3 regions of the Paenibacillus sp. FSL H7-0350 genome follow, and region 1 is predicted to be linked to each of the others. Evidence: riboswitches for the same ligand, from Rfam matches in the RefSeq annotation. Region 1 holds a riboswitch; each other region holds the start of a gene.
The links. A riboswitch is a leader RNA that binds a small molecule or an ion and turns the genes downstream of it on or off. The one in region 1 is predicted to bind cyclic di-GMP.

Region 1 (4,971 bases):
CTCGTATAATGATCAATTGTCCTCTCCCGTTTACGAAACGCGGAGCCACAATACAGCTTGCCGGAAGCCCCGGCTATGCACAAACCAGACTCATAAGAGAGAGGGATGAACAAATGAACGTCAAAAAAACATTAGGTCTCGGCGTTGTATCGGCAGCATTAGGCTTGACCCTGGTCGGCGGAGGCACCTTCGCTTACTTCAGCAGCACCTCTACTACCTCATCTTCTTTTAACAACGGAACTTTATCACTGAAGTCTGATCCCTCTGTCATTGTTAATCTCAGCAACCTCAAGCCGGGAGACAGCATCTTAAGAGATTTCAAGCTTATAAATGACGGGACGCTTAACATTCCCAAAGTAGTGCTGCGCACCTCATCGGCCATTACAGACGCTCTGGGAGACAACGGCTCCCATAATTTCAAGGATGATATTATTGTGACCTTCCTCGCGAACAAGGATAAGCAAGAAGCGCCGCTTCTGGTCATCTCGCTGGCCGATTTGGAGAAGCAGAGTCCCGATCTGGTGGCCCGGGGAATTCTCGGAGCGATCCTGGGCGGAGAGAAGTCCGGCATTAAAGCCGGAACCTCCGATAATCTGCTCATTCAATTCGCCTTCAAGGAGACTCTCCAGCCGCAGAACTATTATCAGGGCGATACGCTTGCGCTGACGCTGAATTTTGAAGCCAACCAGGAAAAAGGCAGTCTCAAATAATTTACCAACAAAACAAACCATTCGAGGAGGAAATTAATCATGGGTATCAAAAAAACATTGGGTCTTGGCGTAGCATCAGCAGCACTGGGTTTGTCTTTAATCGGCGGGGGCACGTTCGCTTACTTCAGCTCCACAGCCACCAGCACGGCAACCTTCGCCGCAGGTACGCTGAAGCTTGGCTCTTCCTTCAATACTCCGGTAGCGTTGACGAATCTGAAGCCGGGAGACTATACCGTCCGCACCTTCACCTTGTCCAATGACGGCACACTGGATATCAAATTCCTCAAGCTTGCCACCACTTACACCGTGACCGATGCCAAGGGCGATAACGCAGGCCAGGATCTCGGAGACCACTTCAAGGTCAAGCTCCTCGATAATTCATACACCGGCGGTTCATTAAGCGGTCATGTGCTGTCCGAGATCTCCCTGAAGGATCTGAAAAACACCCCCAGCTACGATCTCGTAGCAGCAGGTATACTGCCGGGAGGGATTGCCGCAGCCGGGTCCAAGACCTTCAAGATCGCCTTCGAGTTCGTGGACAATACGCTCGATCAGAATATTTTCCAGGGTGACGGCTTAGCATTGAACTGGACCTTCGATGCACTTCAAGGAGTGGGAGAAGCCAAGTAGGCCAAAGCTGCATTTATCGATCAAGAACGGCATATCCTCCCCCATCCGGGCCGGGTATGCCGTTTCCTTTTCCCCGCTTCCGGGTTCAAGGATTTTTGTCCGATTTGCAGATTTTTGTTATACTGACAAGTGGAAACGGCTTTGTCTTCTTTTTAAAGAGCGGCACCGTTTCTGCGAGAAAGATAGGGCTACGGTATAGCGCGAAGCATATCACTTCTTATCTTTTACCAAAAAAGTACGGAGGGCGTTGTAATCGTGTCAGATACTATGGGAAGCCGCATCCACAAACTCCGGCTGGAGAAGGGCTATTCGCTATCCGAGCTTGCGGATAAGGCTGATGTGGCGAAATCATACCTCAGTAATGTGGAACGGAATATTCAATCCAACCCCTCCATTCAATTCATCGAAAAAATCGCAGACGCGCTTCAGGTATCCATTCATGTACTGCTGTATGGCGGACTGGCAGAGACGGAAGAACAGGCGCTGGACGGGGAATGGTTCCGGCTGGTTCAGGAGGCTATGGCCTCCGGTATAAGCAAACGCGAATTCAAGGAATTCCTCGATTACCAGAAATGGCGCATGGAACAAAAGGACAACTAGACGTAGCATCGTATGCCTCAAGGAAGACTCCGCACGGCAGGGAGGCCGCCTTCGGCGAGGGCATTCTTTCAAGCGGCATGCAGAAAAGGCACAGCGTACCGGACGCTGTGCCTTTTCTGTATGTATCCTAACAATGATGACCGCCCTTACATCGCCTGGAGTGCCTTTTCACTTAGAAACCGGCGGATATCCTCCGCCGCGATCCCCGCCTGCTTGGCAGACATCAGCAAGTGCACCCATTCTAAATCCAGATCTACTGCCTGCAGCTCGTCATTCCCCTGGTTGGACATATCCAAGAAATCTCCTCCTAGAATTTTCGCGTCCCCAGGCAGTCCGGCCATCATAGTAGTATTGCTACTTTGTAGTATCTCTACGTTAGATCCGAGACTTTGTGCCCCTGTCTTTCGGCAGGTTTACCTTTTACTGGACCCTTTCCATCATGAAAGGATCTGGCAAGAATCGATGAAACCGTTCTCCGCAATAACATTATACAAGATCATACGCGATTAGTGTGTCGTTTTCTGGAATTTTTTTATGATAAAATGTGAGGAAACTTAGCTGAAATTGCCAGCGGCTTGTATAAATATTTCCAGTTCCAAGTTCAAACCCTAAGTAATAGTTTAATTATGCTAAAGGGAACTCTAACTACTCCGCTTTACCGCACCACGCAACATCGTATAGAGACAATTACCCATCTGTATAGATAACGGACAGTGATATGGATTTATTTCTATTTATGATAGTTCCGTATGAATACTGTAATGAATCATGCCGAATTGCGAACGGATTGACCGAAAGTATGAATTGATTACCCCGCCGGAAAGTAGCACAATAGGATGAGAATGAAACCGCAAACATTTGCAGCTCCGCCAAGTGGCACACTGGATGCCTCGCGTGGAGTTTATCCGTTAGGAGGACCTATTCATGGCAGTCAAAGAGCCCTATAACGACACAGTATGGAGCAAATACTACGGCCCCAATCTGGGCTACATCCAAGAAAGATATGAGCAATTTGTCAAGGACCCCTCTTCTGTTGAACAACATTACCGCGATCTCTTCACCGTATCCGGCCCCCCTCCACTGGCACCCGATGCCGAGAGGGCTCCAAGGCCTGCCGTATCAGCAGATGCCGAGTGGCTCAAGAAGGCTGTCAAGGCCTCGAAGCTGATCGCCAATATTCGAATATATGGCCATATGGCCGCAGACATTGACCCGCTGGAGCGCAGCAAGAACCCGATGGCCAAATGGCTGGAGCTGGAGACCTACGAGCTTACCCGCGAGGATCTTAATGCTCTGCCCGCTTCGCTGATCTGGGATAATGCCCCTGCAGATGTGCATACCGCGATGGATGCCGTCCACAGAATGCGTCAGGCCTATACCCAGACCATTGCCTATGAATTCGGGCATGTGCATGATGAACGCGAGCTGCGCTGGCTCAACAGCCAGGCGGAATCGATGACCTCCCCTGCCCCGCTGAATAATACAGAGCGCAAAGAGCTGCTGAAGCGGCTGGTTCAGGTGGAGCATTTCGAGACCTTCCTGCACAAGACCTTCGTCGGCCAAAAGCGGTTCAGCCTGGAGGGCAATGATGCCCTCGTGCCGATGCTGGATGAGATTGTGCGGGCCGCCGCGCATGACGGCGCAGAGCATATCCTGATGGGCATGGCCCACCGCGGAAGACTTAATGTGCTGGCTCATATTCTGGGCAAGCCTTATGATATTATTTTCTCGGAATTCCATCATTCGCCGAACAAGGAACTGTTCCCTTCGGAAGGCTCCATGGGCGTGACCTACGGCTGGAGCGGTGATGTGAAGTATCATCTCGGGGCTGACCGTGCCGTCCGCGAAGGCGAGACCGTGCGCACCCGGATCACACTGGCCAATAACCCGAGCCATCTTGAATTCGTCAACCCTGTCGTCGAGGGCTTCACACGCGCCGCACAGGAAGAGCGCAACGATCCGGGACTGCCTAAGCTGAACACAAGCAAGGCCATGGCTGTGCTGATGCACGGCGATGCCGCCTTCCCTGGAGAGGGCATTGTCGCTGAGACGCTTAATATCGGCAAATTGCAGGGTTATCAGAATGGCGGCACCGTGCATATTATCGTCAATAACCGGATCGGATTCACCACAGAGAGCGAGGATTCCCGCTCCACCCATTATGCCAGCGACTTGGCCAAAGGGTATGAGATTCCGGTCGTGCATGTCAATGCCGATGACCCGGAAGCCTGCATTGCCGCAGTACGTCTGGCCAGTGCTTACCGCCATATGTTCAAGAAGGACTTCCTGATTGATCTAATCGGCTACCGCCGCCACGGGCATAATGAAATGGATGATCCTGAGACCACCCAGCCGATTGTGTACGGCAAAGTGCGTAACCACCCTACAGTGTACCGCGCTTATGCAGAACGCCTGGAGCGCGAGAAGGTAATTACAGCAGATGATCTGAAGAACATGATTGCCGAGGCAGAGAGCGTCCTCCAGCAGGCCTTTGACCAGATGAAGGAAGGAAAGCACAAGAATGCGGAGTCCAAAACCGCCGTCGCGCTGGATAACGACAGTCCCCAGCAGCGTCCGACTGCCTTCCCTCTTGCCGGTCTGCAGGAGATTAACCGTGAGCTGCTGCGCGTACCGGCCGGCTTCAAGGTCTATCCGAAGCTGGAACGGATTCTGCAGCGCCGCAAGGATGCGCTGAATGACGGAGAGCGGGTAGACTGGGCGCTGGCAGAGACACTTGCCTTCGCTACCATCCTGAAGGATGGCACGCCGATCCGCCTCAGCGGACAGGATGCACAGCGCGGCACGTTCGCCCACCGTCATCTGGTGCTGCATGACAGCGAGAACGGGGAACTCTATGCTCCGCTGCATCAGCTGAGTGATGCCGGCGCTTCATTCGGCGTCTACAACAGTCCGCTGTCCGAGGCCTCTGTCCTTGGCTTCGAATATGGTTATAATGTATTCGCACCGGAGACCTTCGTCATCTGGGAGGCTCAATACGGCGACTTCGCCAATGCCGCTCAGGTCATTATTG
Region 2 (4,971 bases), 930 kb from region 1:
TCTTCATGAGCCAAAATACACAAAAGCGAGTCTCCGTCTACGGGAGCTCGCTTTGTGTGTTTATAGATATGAACGTCACTGTCACCGTCACCGCTTACGGCAGCCGGTAGACCGCAAACGGCTCGCCGGTGCGGAAGGCGGCGCTGGCCAGGTCAAGCTGCTTAAGTATCCCCGCATCCGGCGAAGCAGAAAGACTCTGCAGATTATACTGTACCTGTTCTACTGTAGTCGCTCCGACAATCACCGTGGAGACCGCGGGCCGGTTCATTAGCCAGGACAGGGATAGAGCCGCAGGTGAGGTGCCCAGCCCCTCCGCAATCGCCTGAACCTGCTCCCCGAGCGAGATGCGCTCCGGGGTAAGGAAGCGGAGAAAGTTCGGATCGGTCTCTGCTCTGGAGCCGGCAGGGGCTTTGCTGCTGCCGGAATATTTGCCGGTAAGGATACCGCCCGCCAGAGGGAAGTATGGGATGATGCCCAGACCCTGATCCAGGCAGAGCGGAAGCAGCTCGGCTTCGGGCGTACGGTCAGCCAGCGAATAGCTGCACTGGATAGAGATGTATTTCGCCCAGTTACGGGCTTCGCTGATCCCAAGCGCCTTCATCAGCTCCCAGGCGGCATAATTGGAGGCTCCGATATACCGCACCTTGCCTGCGGAGATCAAATCATCCAGCGTGCGCAGGGTTTCCTCCAGCGGTGTGTAGGGATCGAAGGTATGGATCTGATACAGATCCACATAGTCGGTCTTCAGCCGGCGCAGGCTGCCTTCCAGCTCCTGCATCAGATGATGGCGCGAAGAGCCGCTGCCGCCGGGTCCCTCATGCTTCGGCAATCCGGCTTTGGTCGCCAGCACTGTGTTATGGCGTCTGCCTTCAAGCGCAAGGCCGATGATCCGCTCCGATTCAGAGCCGGCATAGATATTGGCGGTATCGATGAAATTAATGCCCTGATCCATAGCGGTGTGCAGAATGCGGACCGAGGTCTCCAGATCTGCCCGTTTGCCGAATGAATTGGTTCCAAGACCCAGGGCGGATACCTGCAGGCCGCTATTGCCCAGACGGTTATATCGCATGCGCTCACTTCTCCTTATCTAGTAGTAGTCTTAGCAGGAATCACGCACAAGCAGCTTGCCGCAGGACTCCAGGCGGCTGTCCTGCGACCGGGCAAGGTTAATCACCGCATGCTCCTCTTGGAGCAGCTCAATCTCCTCGCCCAGCTTAAGCAGCAGCCTGGAGAAGCGGCTTAGGACACTGTCTGTAATGTACCCGGTGTATTGTCCCGGATGGGCGAATACCTCAAGCATCTGCCGGAGCGGGTCCGTGCCGAAGCCGAACTCTCCGTTCATACGGCTTAGGGCAGCCTGGAAATCGCGGATCAGGCTGTCGAGATGGCTGTATTTATCCTCCAGCAGCAGCATAACCACCAGGCCGTAATTCACGGATTGCTGTCGGGATTCCACATTCTTGGCCAGCTGGCGCGCTGCCTCAAGCAGTCCGTCCGTCTCTGTCCGCAGCAGGCTTGCTAAGCTGTGCAAACGATGCTGCTGTACCCCGGCATATCCGGCGTACAGGCCGCTGCCGGTAACCTGGCCGCTAACATAAATGCTGCCGGTGGCTATAATTGTAGATTGGCGTATATCGCCATAGACGTACACATTCCCCAGGGCTTCGATCCTTACAGATCCATCCAGATCACCCGGTACAATGATGTCGCCTGCGAACATAACGTCACCGCCAGGGTCCATCATCTCCCTGGTCAGCAGACAGACTGGAGGGAAGTCACAGATTCGGACGCTGCTGTTTCCTCCGCAGATACGGGGTCTGCCTGTGTGCTTGGCTACGATATTACCACAGGGAAGGAGTTTGGCATGATTACCGGCAGCAAAGTAGATATCCTGCGGCGGGGGAGGGGGCAGGACCCTTCCGTCTGTGTCGAGGCCGGGAATGCCTTCTTCTGGCGGCAGTTTGCGGGCGAAGACTTCACCTGCAAAGGTAAAGGGGGCTCCCGGGAAACGGAGATACTCCATGGTATCCGCAGGCTTCTGAGCCCGGCTTCCCTGTCTATGAAGCATCCCGTTCCCCACCAGTGTATGCTCCGGCAGCTGCAATTCCAGCCGGGCTTCCTTGCCGGGCAGCGGGGCTCTTCCTTCAGCGATGCATACGGGAAGATATGTAGGGTTCTCCAGCTCCGCGTACAGGGCGGGAATATTCAGGTTGCGCAAAATAAAACGGTTGTCCAGTGAGGCGATAATCTGATCTATGGTAAGCGTGGACAGCAGCATTGCCGGGTTGGGCTGGGCACGGACGACCGCCTCGAAGGCGGCGGGGCAGTTGACCAGGTTCCAGGCGTACTTCTCTGCACGGTATAAAGTGAAATGGACCTTGAGCTTGTCAGGCGATACGGTAATTTCATACTGCGGCTTCTCGCAGATCTCCCAGGTAATATAATCTGCCTTGGTCACCTCGGTTGGCGCTGTAACGGTCTTCCAGTTGATCTTCAGGACAACAGGGTGGATCGCAGAAATGCGGGCGGGAGTGCCTCCGGGGAGCGGGGGAGTAATGAATATCTGGTTGTCCTGCACGAGGATAATTCCATTCTTATCCCCAGTTGTCCCGTCAGAAGCCCGGCCCTCCACAGAGAATGAATCCAGGAGACCTTTACGTTCGTGCATCAGGGACTCTACGAATTCATATCGGCTTGGTTCGATATCCTGCTGCGGCATGGTTGTAACCTCACTTTTTCGTATGATCAATGGCAATTCGTACAGAGAAAGAACATCATCAAGCCCGGGAGACTTCCCGTAAACAGTTGGCTTAAGTGGTCTCTATTGGCAGCCTGGCGACCGTAAACGCAGATTCCGGCGTTCTTAGGCCCATGGCTTTGCGTCCTGCCCTTTCGGGAAGTTTGCCTTTAGAAATAGATCAATGAGATACATCCTGTAGAGGCGATGAATTGTGATCGACTGTAATCGACAAAAAGAGTCATAAATAGTTCTTGTGCGGCATTAACTTCTGCAAACAAGCTTAATTCTAGTACTTAAAGAGCTATTTTTCAACTATATTATGCCTATTTATCAAAAAACTTAAAATATGCAGCTCTATTTCGACAAAAAAACTGGTTTCCCAGCGCTTACAGCTTATGGAAGTCATGAGAACTGGAAAAAGGGGGACGGTCTTCTTCGCCCGGCAGGTGGAAAAAGCAAAAAGCAGCGGAGGGGCATATGTTCACCGCAGCGAGGAGCAGGCTTTAAGTTCTAATCTTAAATGCGTCTTATATAGCAGTTGGATTTTGTCCACTTGCTGTTGGATGAATGCCGCCTATGGGAACAGCAGATGGATAAACAACACATATTTTGCCCACTTTTAACGGATTCCAGAGAATTCGGCGGATTAGATGTACTTTATCCAACTGCTTCAATTAAAGCGTATAATTCGGCTGAATCAAGTGTCATTTTTCCAACTGCTATAACTTTACGTGCTGCCACCCAAGCCACTTTACCCGCAAGCATCCTATCCCACCGAAAAGTTATGGCAACACAAAAAAAAGGACCCTCCCAAGCTTATAGCTTGTGGAAGAGTCCTTTTTGTATGAATTGGATGGCGCGTGCAGGGTGTGTCTTGACATGCTGTGGTGCGGTGGAAAGCGCGGCGTAATCGGCGCGTTCGATCTCTTCAAGAATCCGGTTCAGGTGGGAGAACACCGCACCGAGATCACGGAAGGCTGCGAGCGGGCACTGATCCTGCAGCTGCGAGAACCAGGCGAGCTGCACGTCGCGGGCTCTTCTCAGACTCCCCTGGAGTGAACGTCCGCTGCATTCGGCATCTGATAGCGTCCGTGTGCCGTACAGGGCGATGCAGTCTGCCGTTGCGGTTACAACCTCCAGCATCCAATCAGCGGCGGCATAATGGGCCGGCAGCAGAGCGATTTCTTCGCTTATGGCTTTGACATAGGAGTGAACCTTGATGAGATGGGTGGTCGACTGTGTCAGCTTGCCAATGTCCTTACGGCACTGGTAATGAGACAGTGTGTAATGCATCTCCTTCTGCAGCCGGTCGCTCTTCTTCAGAAGCTCGCCGGAGCGCTCAAGAGCAGCCTTGGCTTGCGCTGCATCCCGGCCGCTTGCAGCGAATCCGGTTAAGGCATCGGATAAGGTCAGGCTGCCTTTCAGTGCCAGGTCCTTGACCTTGACGAAGCTCTTGGGCGGCACGATAATCATATTAATGATGAGGGCAATCAGCACGCCGATCAGCGTCTCGGCGACTCTCCAGACGATATATTGGTCATGATAGAAGGTGAGTGCAAGCACCGAGGTGACACCGATCTGAGAGACGGCCTGGATATTGATCCGGCAGGCTGTAGCCACCCCAATGCCAATCAGCAGCATCAGCAGAATCGACAGCGCGCCCACATCGAAGAACTTGCCTACGATCAGGCTGACGATGCCGCCAAGGACCACGCCGGTCATGCGGTAGACGCCTTTTTCAAGGGAGGCCTTGACGCTGCTCTGGGTAATCAGAATCGCCGCCAGCGGTGCGAAGTACAGGTAATGGTCCCCGTAGATAATGTGCACGGCCAGCCACGAGAGCGAAGCGGCGAGCGTAATCCGTATCATATATAAGGATAATCCGAACTTTTCAAGGCGCTCTTGTAAGCCCTCGTTCATGTTTGTCATCTTCTTTCATGTAAATAGGAAAAATTTTATGGTTTTCATTCGTTTTCATTATAGCACCTCAAAACAGGCCGGAGGCGGGCAAGATTTTACGAACTTGTTAAGTTTTTGTGCGTGATTTCACAATGTAAGCTATCGCATATATTGCAGGATTCCTTTATGCTATATATTGAAGTCTGCCAGACCAAGGCAGGAATTGTCGCTTATCCGTGCTGAGCATGCCGCTGCCGGATTGTCTCCCGCAAGAAGCGGGTAAAATAGGTTGTACTACATAAGTAAGGGAGGTTGTTAGCTATAGCTACCCC
Region 3 (4,971 bases), 730 kb from region 1:
ACCCGTACGCGGATACCGTCATCGGAATTGGTATAAATCTGATACGTCTCTGTGTACAGCGGCTTAATCTTCCCGCTCCAGCGGACAGAGAAGAAGTCTATACCGATAGCAGCATCCGGCGAGCCTTGGCGCCAGTTGAAATCAAGCACCGCATCGGTGCGCACTGCAGCGGGTTCGCCCGATAGCGTCATGTTATTGAAGTATTCCGCATACAGTCCATTGGCAGCAGGGACTTCTACCGGCAGATCCACCGGTGTTGCTGTAGGAGAAGGAACGGGAACAGGAGCCGCTGTCGGTGTTGGTGCCGGTGTTGGCGTTGGTGTCGGTGCTGCTGTCGGCGTTGGTGCCGGTACTGGCGTCAGTGTTGGTGTCGCTGCTGGTGTTGGTGTTGTTACTGGTGCCGGCGTTGCTGTTGCTGCTGGTACCGTTGTCGGTACTGCTGTTGCAGCCGGAACAGGTATGGATATGTTGCCTGCTCTGGAGAAAAGCGCACTTGCAGGTACGGTTCCCTTCACCTGGCTAGGGCTCTGCCACATCAGATGGACATTGGCATCGCCAGCATTCTCATAGTACTCTACTTTGATATCGTACAATTGCCCGGCAGTTAAGGCTATGCTTCCTGTGCGGGCAGTTCCGCTCTGTTTGACCCAGCTGTCAATGACCGCTGTGCCGTTCACCCACAAGCGGATACCGTCATCCGATGTAGTATAGAACTGATAAGTCTCACTGTAAGCCGGCTTAATCTGTCCGGTCCAGCGAATTGAGAAGTAATCTACGCCCAGTGCGGCATTAGGAGTCCCCTGACGCCAATTGAAGCTGATGACATCATCGTTACGCACCATAACCGGTGTCCCCGAGAGCGTCATGTTCTTGAAGTATTCTCCAAGCAGGCCATTCTGGCCAGGCTTACTCTCCGGGTCGCCGAAGGTTGGGACCGGCTTCTGAGTCGGCGCAACGGTTGGTGTTGCCGTCGGCGTTGCCGTCGGTGTTGCGGTTTGTGTCGGTGTTGCTGTTGGTGTCAGTGATACTGTAGGCGTCGGCGTTGCCGTTGGCGTTGCGATTGGCTTAGGAGCCGCCGCCGGAGCAGACCAGGCCTTATATTGGTCACGGGTTAGTGTGTAACTGTCATTCATGAAATTCTTGATTGTCGCCGTGCTGTTATTCTCATAGAGCATCTTGCCCCAGTTCATCATGAACACGTAATTCTGCTGGTTCAGCTTTAGCTTCGATATATTTGGCATTTCACCGTTCTCGCCGATGCCGATCGGTTTGCCGCCAGCCAGGCTGGTCAGATCATCATGATATTTATTGGAGTAGTCGTTATTATATATATCTGCTGCCAGCACATCCACTCTGTCCGCGCCCGGATAAGTCCGTGGATAGGGATCGGAGCTTGCATTAGGCGCATTCGGGTTCCATACCCAGAGCAGATTATTTAACTGATGAACGTTCACGAACCGGTCATACATAATATTCCACAGGGCTGTAAAATTATCTTTCTTCCCCCACCAGAACCAGCCGCCGTTCATTTCGTGGTAAGGTCTCCAGAGGATCGGAACCTTAGCATCCCGCAGGCTTTTCAGAGAGACCGCTACTTTATCCAGATCGGTGATCAGTGCATTATACTCTGGCGTTCCGGGGGTTACGTATTTGTTAAATTGCGCCTGGGTGATCGGCTTCTGCACATTGGACCATTCGTACTTGGTGCCCGGCAGATTCTGGTGGAAGGTCATGGCGACAATGCCGCCCGCTCTGGACCAGTTCGTCGCACTCCAGACGATATTTTTGCGTTGTGCAGCTACTCCGCTCTCACTCTGCCCACCGATTGCTCCCAGCTCATAACCATGCAGTGCTGCGTATTGTCCGCTTGTTCCCTTCAGCTTGTTGCTCAGCTCATCCGGACTCTCGAAATAGTCATGCTGGCCTGTAATGATTCCATTTCCCGAGATATCATACAGATTGTTCAGCAGCTTGACCGCCTCCGCTGAGGCGTTAGGGTTCACCGGCGCTCCTTCAGAGGAGGCAGCCTTGACGGTGGAAGGGGCGATTCCCAGTCCCACAGGTACAGCAGACAATACCACGGCCAGCGACAGCACAGCGCAGAGCAAACGAGACTTACGGTAAGTTTTCACAATATTCTCTTCCTTTCGGTAGCCAGGCTGCCACTCTTGCGAAGGCCCTATAGCTTTGCGTCCCTGTCTTTCGATCAGGTTTGCCTTTGTCGTTTTGGAAGGATCAATCCCTCTTACCGTAAATTATCGTCTTTATGCAATTTTTTTGTAGAGCAAACGCGAATTTCTCCGAATAAATAGTTCCGAGTACCTGTTTTGATTCTGTAACAAATGGTTAAATAGATAAGTTAGACCTACGAAATAAACTGATGTAGCGCTATATCCTCCCAGTCCAGAGTAATACGGATGTTATCTTCCTCTACCAGCTCCGACCCCGTCTGCACCTCAATGAACTCCACATCGGTAAGAGCAAGAATGGCATGCTTGGTCCCTTCCGGTATCCGCACCACATCTCCCGCCTTCACCGTATGCATCTTCTCATTGATGACAATGCTGGCTTCCCCGCTGACGAAGGTCCAGATTTCACTGCGTTTGTGATGCAGCTGATAGCTGATATTTTTGCCCTCATTGATGAAAATCCGCTTGGTCAGCACCTCGTTGCCTTCGTCATACTTTACATAATCTATCACCTTGTAGTGGCCCCAGCGGCGCTCCTCGTACATCGGTCTTTGTTCAAAAGACTTCAGCACTTCCTTGATCCGCGGACTCTCAGTCTTGTGCGTCACCAGAATGCCGTCCGGGCTGGCAGCGATAATCAGATCCTTCGCCCCGATCACGGTAATCGGAATATCCAGCTCGTTAATGAGGCAGGTCCCCTCGGAGTCAGCGGTCACAAAGCCTTTGCCGACATGGTTGCTGGTCATTTCCTCGGTCAAGGTGTTCCAGGTACCCAGGTCCTTCCAGAATCCGGCATACGGCTGTACGACGATGTTCTCTTCTTTCTCTACCACTTCGTAATCGAAGCTGATGGAAGACAGCAGCTTATACTGCTTCTGCAGTTCCTCATAATTAAGCGGCAGCCCTTTGCGCTGCAGGATATCCAGCAGGTAACCCAGACGGAAAGCGAACACCCCGCAGTTCCAGAGAGCCCCCTGGCTAATCAGCTCCTCGGCCTGCACACGGTCCGGCTTCTCCTGGAAGTGGCTGACCTGCAGATAACCATTCGCTCCCGCATCTGCACCCGTTGGAATAATGTAGCCGTATTTCTCCGAAGCATGCTCGGGAACTACGCCCATCAGCGCCAGGTTCGCCCCGCTCACCAGCATGGTGTTCTCCAGTTGCAGTACCGTTTCGAAAAAGGAGGATTCCACGTATGGGTCCACCGGCAGAATCGCCACGGTCTCGCTTGGGGAAACCCCTGCGATGGAATAGAGGTAGGCCGCCGTCAGCGCAATGGCCGGGAACGTATCCCGCCGCTCCGGCTCCACGATGATCGGCACCTCGCTGCCGAGCTGGCTCTGGATCATCTCCACCTGGCTGCGTCCGGTCGCCAGATAAGAGGACCCGGCCATGCCGTTCTCCTCCAGCTGTCTCCATACCCGTTGTACCATTGATTCCGGTTCACCTGCCGGACTTGCCAGTACCTTCAGAAATTGCTTGGAGCGTGAATCATTGGACAACGGCCAGAGCCGCTTGCCGGAGCCGCCTGATAGAAGTACTAGTTTCATAGTGAACCCTCCATATCGTATTGTTATTGGGTATTTCTTATTGCGGCTGTGTGTTAAAATCCCGCCTGTTATGAGGGTCGCTGCAAGGAATTTTGGGCTTACGGCCGCTGTTGTCTCCAGATGTTGTTGATTATATTGCTTGCAGCAGATAACATCCGGAGACAAAGGCGGACGCTAACGCTCCTACAGCTCCAAAATTCCTCTCCACTCCATTTCATAACCGGCTTTACTTTTTATATCCGCTTCGCCCGCAGGCGAAGCTCCCGGCTAAAGATCCGGGTATTGCCGCTTGTTGTAGCGGCAAGGGGGGCCGGGCTGCCGCTTGTTCCAAGGCGTCGCCGCTGACCTAGCGGCTAGAGAAAGCAAGAATTCCAAGACAATGGAATTCAAGACCGGGATTCAAGACTCTTGTTCCAAGGGCTTGCCGCACAAATTTGCGGCGGCAGAAGCTGGTTAGTTTAAGTACGTGACACAAATGCTGCTCAGTTGCTCCATTTGGCTCGAATCCGAGAAATCAAGGGCACTTGTGCTCCTCATTTGCTCGTTTAGCCAACTTTCCCGGGATTCAGGGGCACTTGTGCTCCTTATTTGCCCGTTTAGCCAACTTTTCCAGGATTCAGGGGCACTTGTGCTCCTCATTTACTCCATTTGGCTCGAATCCGGGAAATCAGGTGCACTTGTGCTCTTCATTTACTCGTTTAGCCAACTTTCCTAGGATTCAGGGGCATTTGTGCTCTTCATTTGCTCATTTAGCCAACTTTCCCGGGATTCAGGTGCACTTGTGCTCCTCATTTACTCATTTAGCCAACTTTCCCGGGATTCAGGTGCACTTGTGCTCCTCATTTACTCATTTAGCCAACTTTCCCGGGATTCAGGTGCACTTGTGCTCCTCATTTACTCATTTAGCCAACTTTACCGGGATTCAGGTGCACTTGTGCTCCTCATTTGATCGTTTAGCTAACTTTCCCGGGATTCAGGGGCACTTGTGCTCCTCATTTGCTCATTTAGCCAACTTTCCCGGGATTCAGGGGCACTTGTGCTCTTCATTTACTCCATTTGGCTCGAATCCGGGAAATCAGGTGCACTTGTGCTCCTCATTTGCTCGTTTAGCCAACTTTCCCGGGATTCAGGTGCACTTGTGCTCCTCATTTACTCATTTAGCCAACTTTCCCGGGATTCAGGTGCACTTGTGCTCCTCATTTACTCATTTAGCCAACTTTCCCGGGATTCAG

Region 2: it holds a riboswitch for cyclic di-GMP, as region 1 does, so the genes downstream of both, NYE24_RS18065 (flagellar assembly protein A) here and NYE24_RS22415 (anti-repressor SinI family protein) in region 1, are expected to answer to the same signal.
Region 3: it holds a riboswitch for cyclic di-GMP, as region 1 does, so the genes downstream of both, NYE24_RS25525 (PA14 domain-containing protein) here and NYE24_RS22415 (anti-repressor SinI family protein) in region 1, are expected to answer to the same signal.

What each region holds. Positions count from the first base shown of each region.
Region 1 covers NZ_CP151972.1:4,892,820-4,897,790, reverse strand. Annotated here, with positions in the region: gene NYE24_RS22435 (signal peptidase I) at 1-9, shown strand, start outside; gene NYE24_RS22430 (TasA family protein) at 114-710, shown strand; gene NYE24_RS22425 (TasA family protein) at 750-1,340, shown strand; gene NYE24_RS22420 (helix-turn-helix domain-containing protein) at 1,608-1,940, shown strand; gene NYE24_RS22415 (anti-repressor SinI family protein) at 2,087-2,230, opposite strand; cyclic di-GMP riboswitch class I at 2,265-2,368, opposite strand; gene NYE24_RS22410 (2-oxoglutarate dehydrogenase E1 component) at 2,865-4,971, shown strand, end outside.
Region 2 covers NZ_CP151972.1:3,961,061-3,966,031, reverse strand. Annotated here, with positions in the region: gene NYE24_RS18070 (aldo/keto reductase) at 95-1,069, opposite strand; gene NYE24_RS18065 (flagellar assembly protein A) at 1,100-2,749, opposite strand; cyclic di-GMP riboswitch class I at 2,824-2,916, opposite strand; gene NYE24_RS18060 (FUSC family protein) at 3,557-4,669, opposite strand; gene NYE24_RS18055 (ABC transporter ATP-binding protein) at 4,952-4,971, shown strand, end outside.
Region 3 covers NZ_CP151972.1:5,621,546-5,626,516, reverse strand. Annotated here, with positions in the region: gene NYE24_RS25525 (PA14 domain-containing protein) at 1-2,132, opposite strand, end outside; cyclic di-GMP riboswitch class I at 2,147-2,227, opposite strand; gene NYE24_RS25520 (sugar phosphate nucleotidyltransferase) at 2,366-3,739, opposite strand.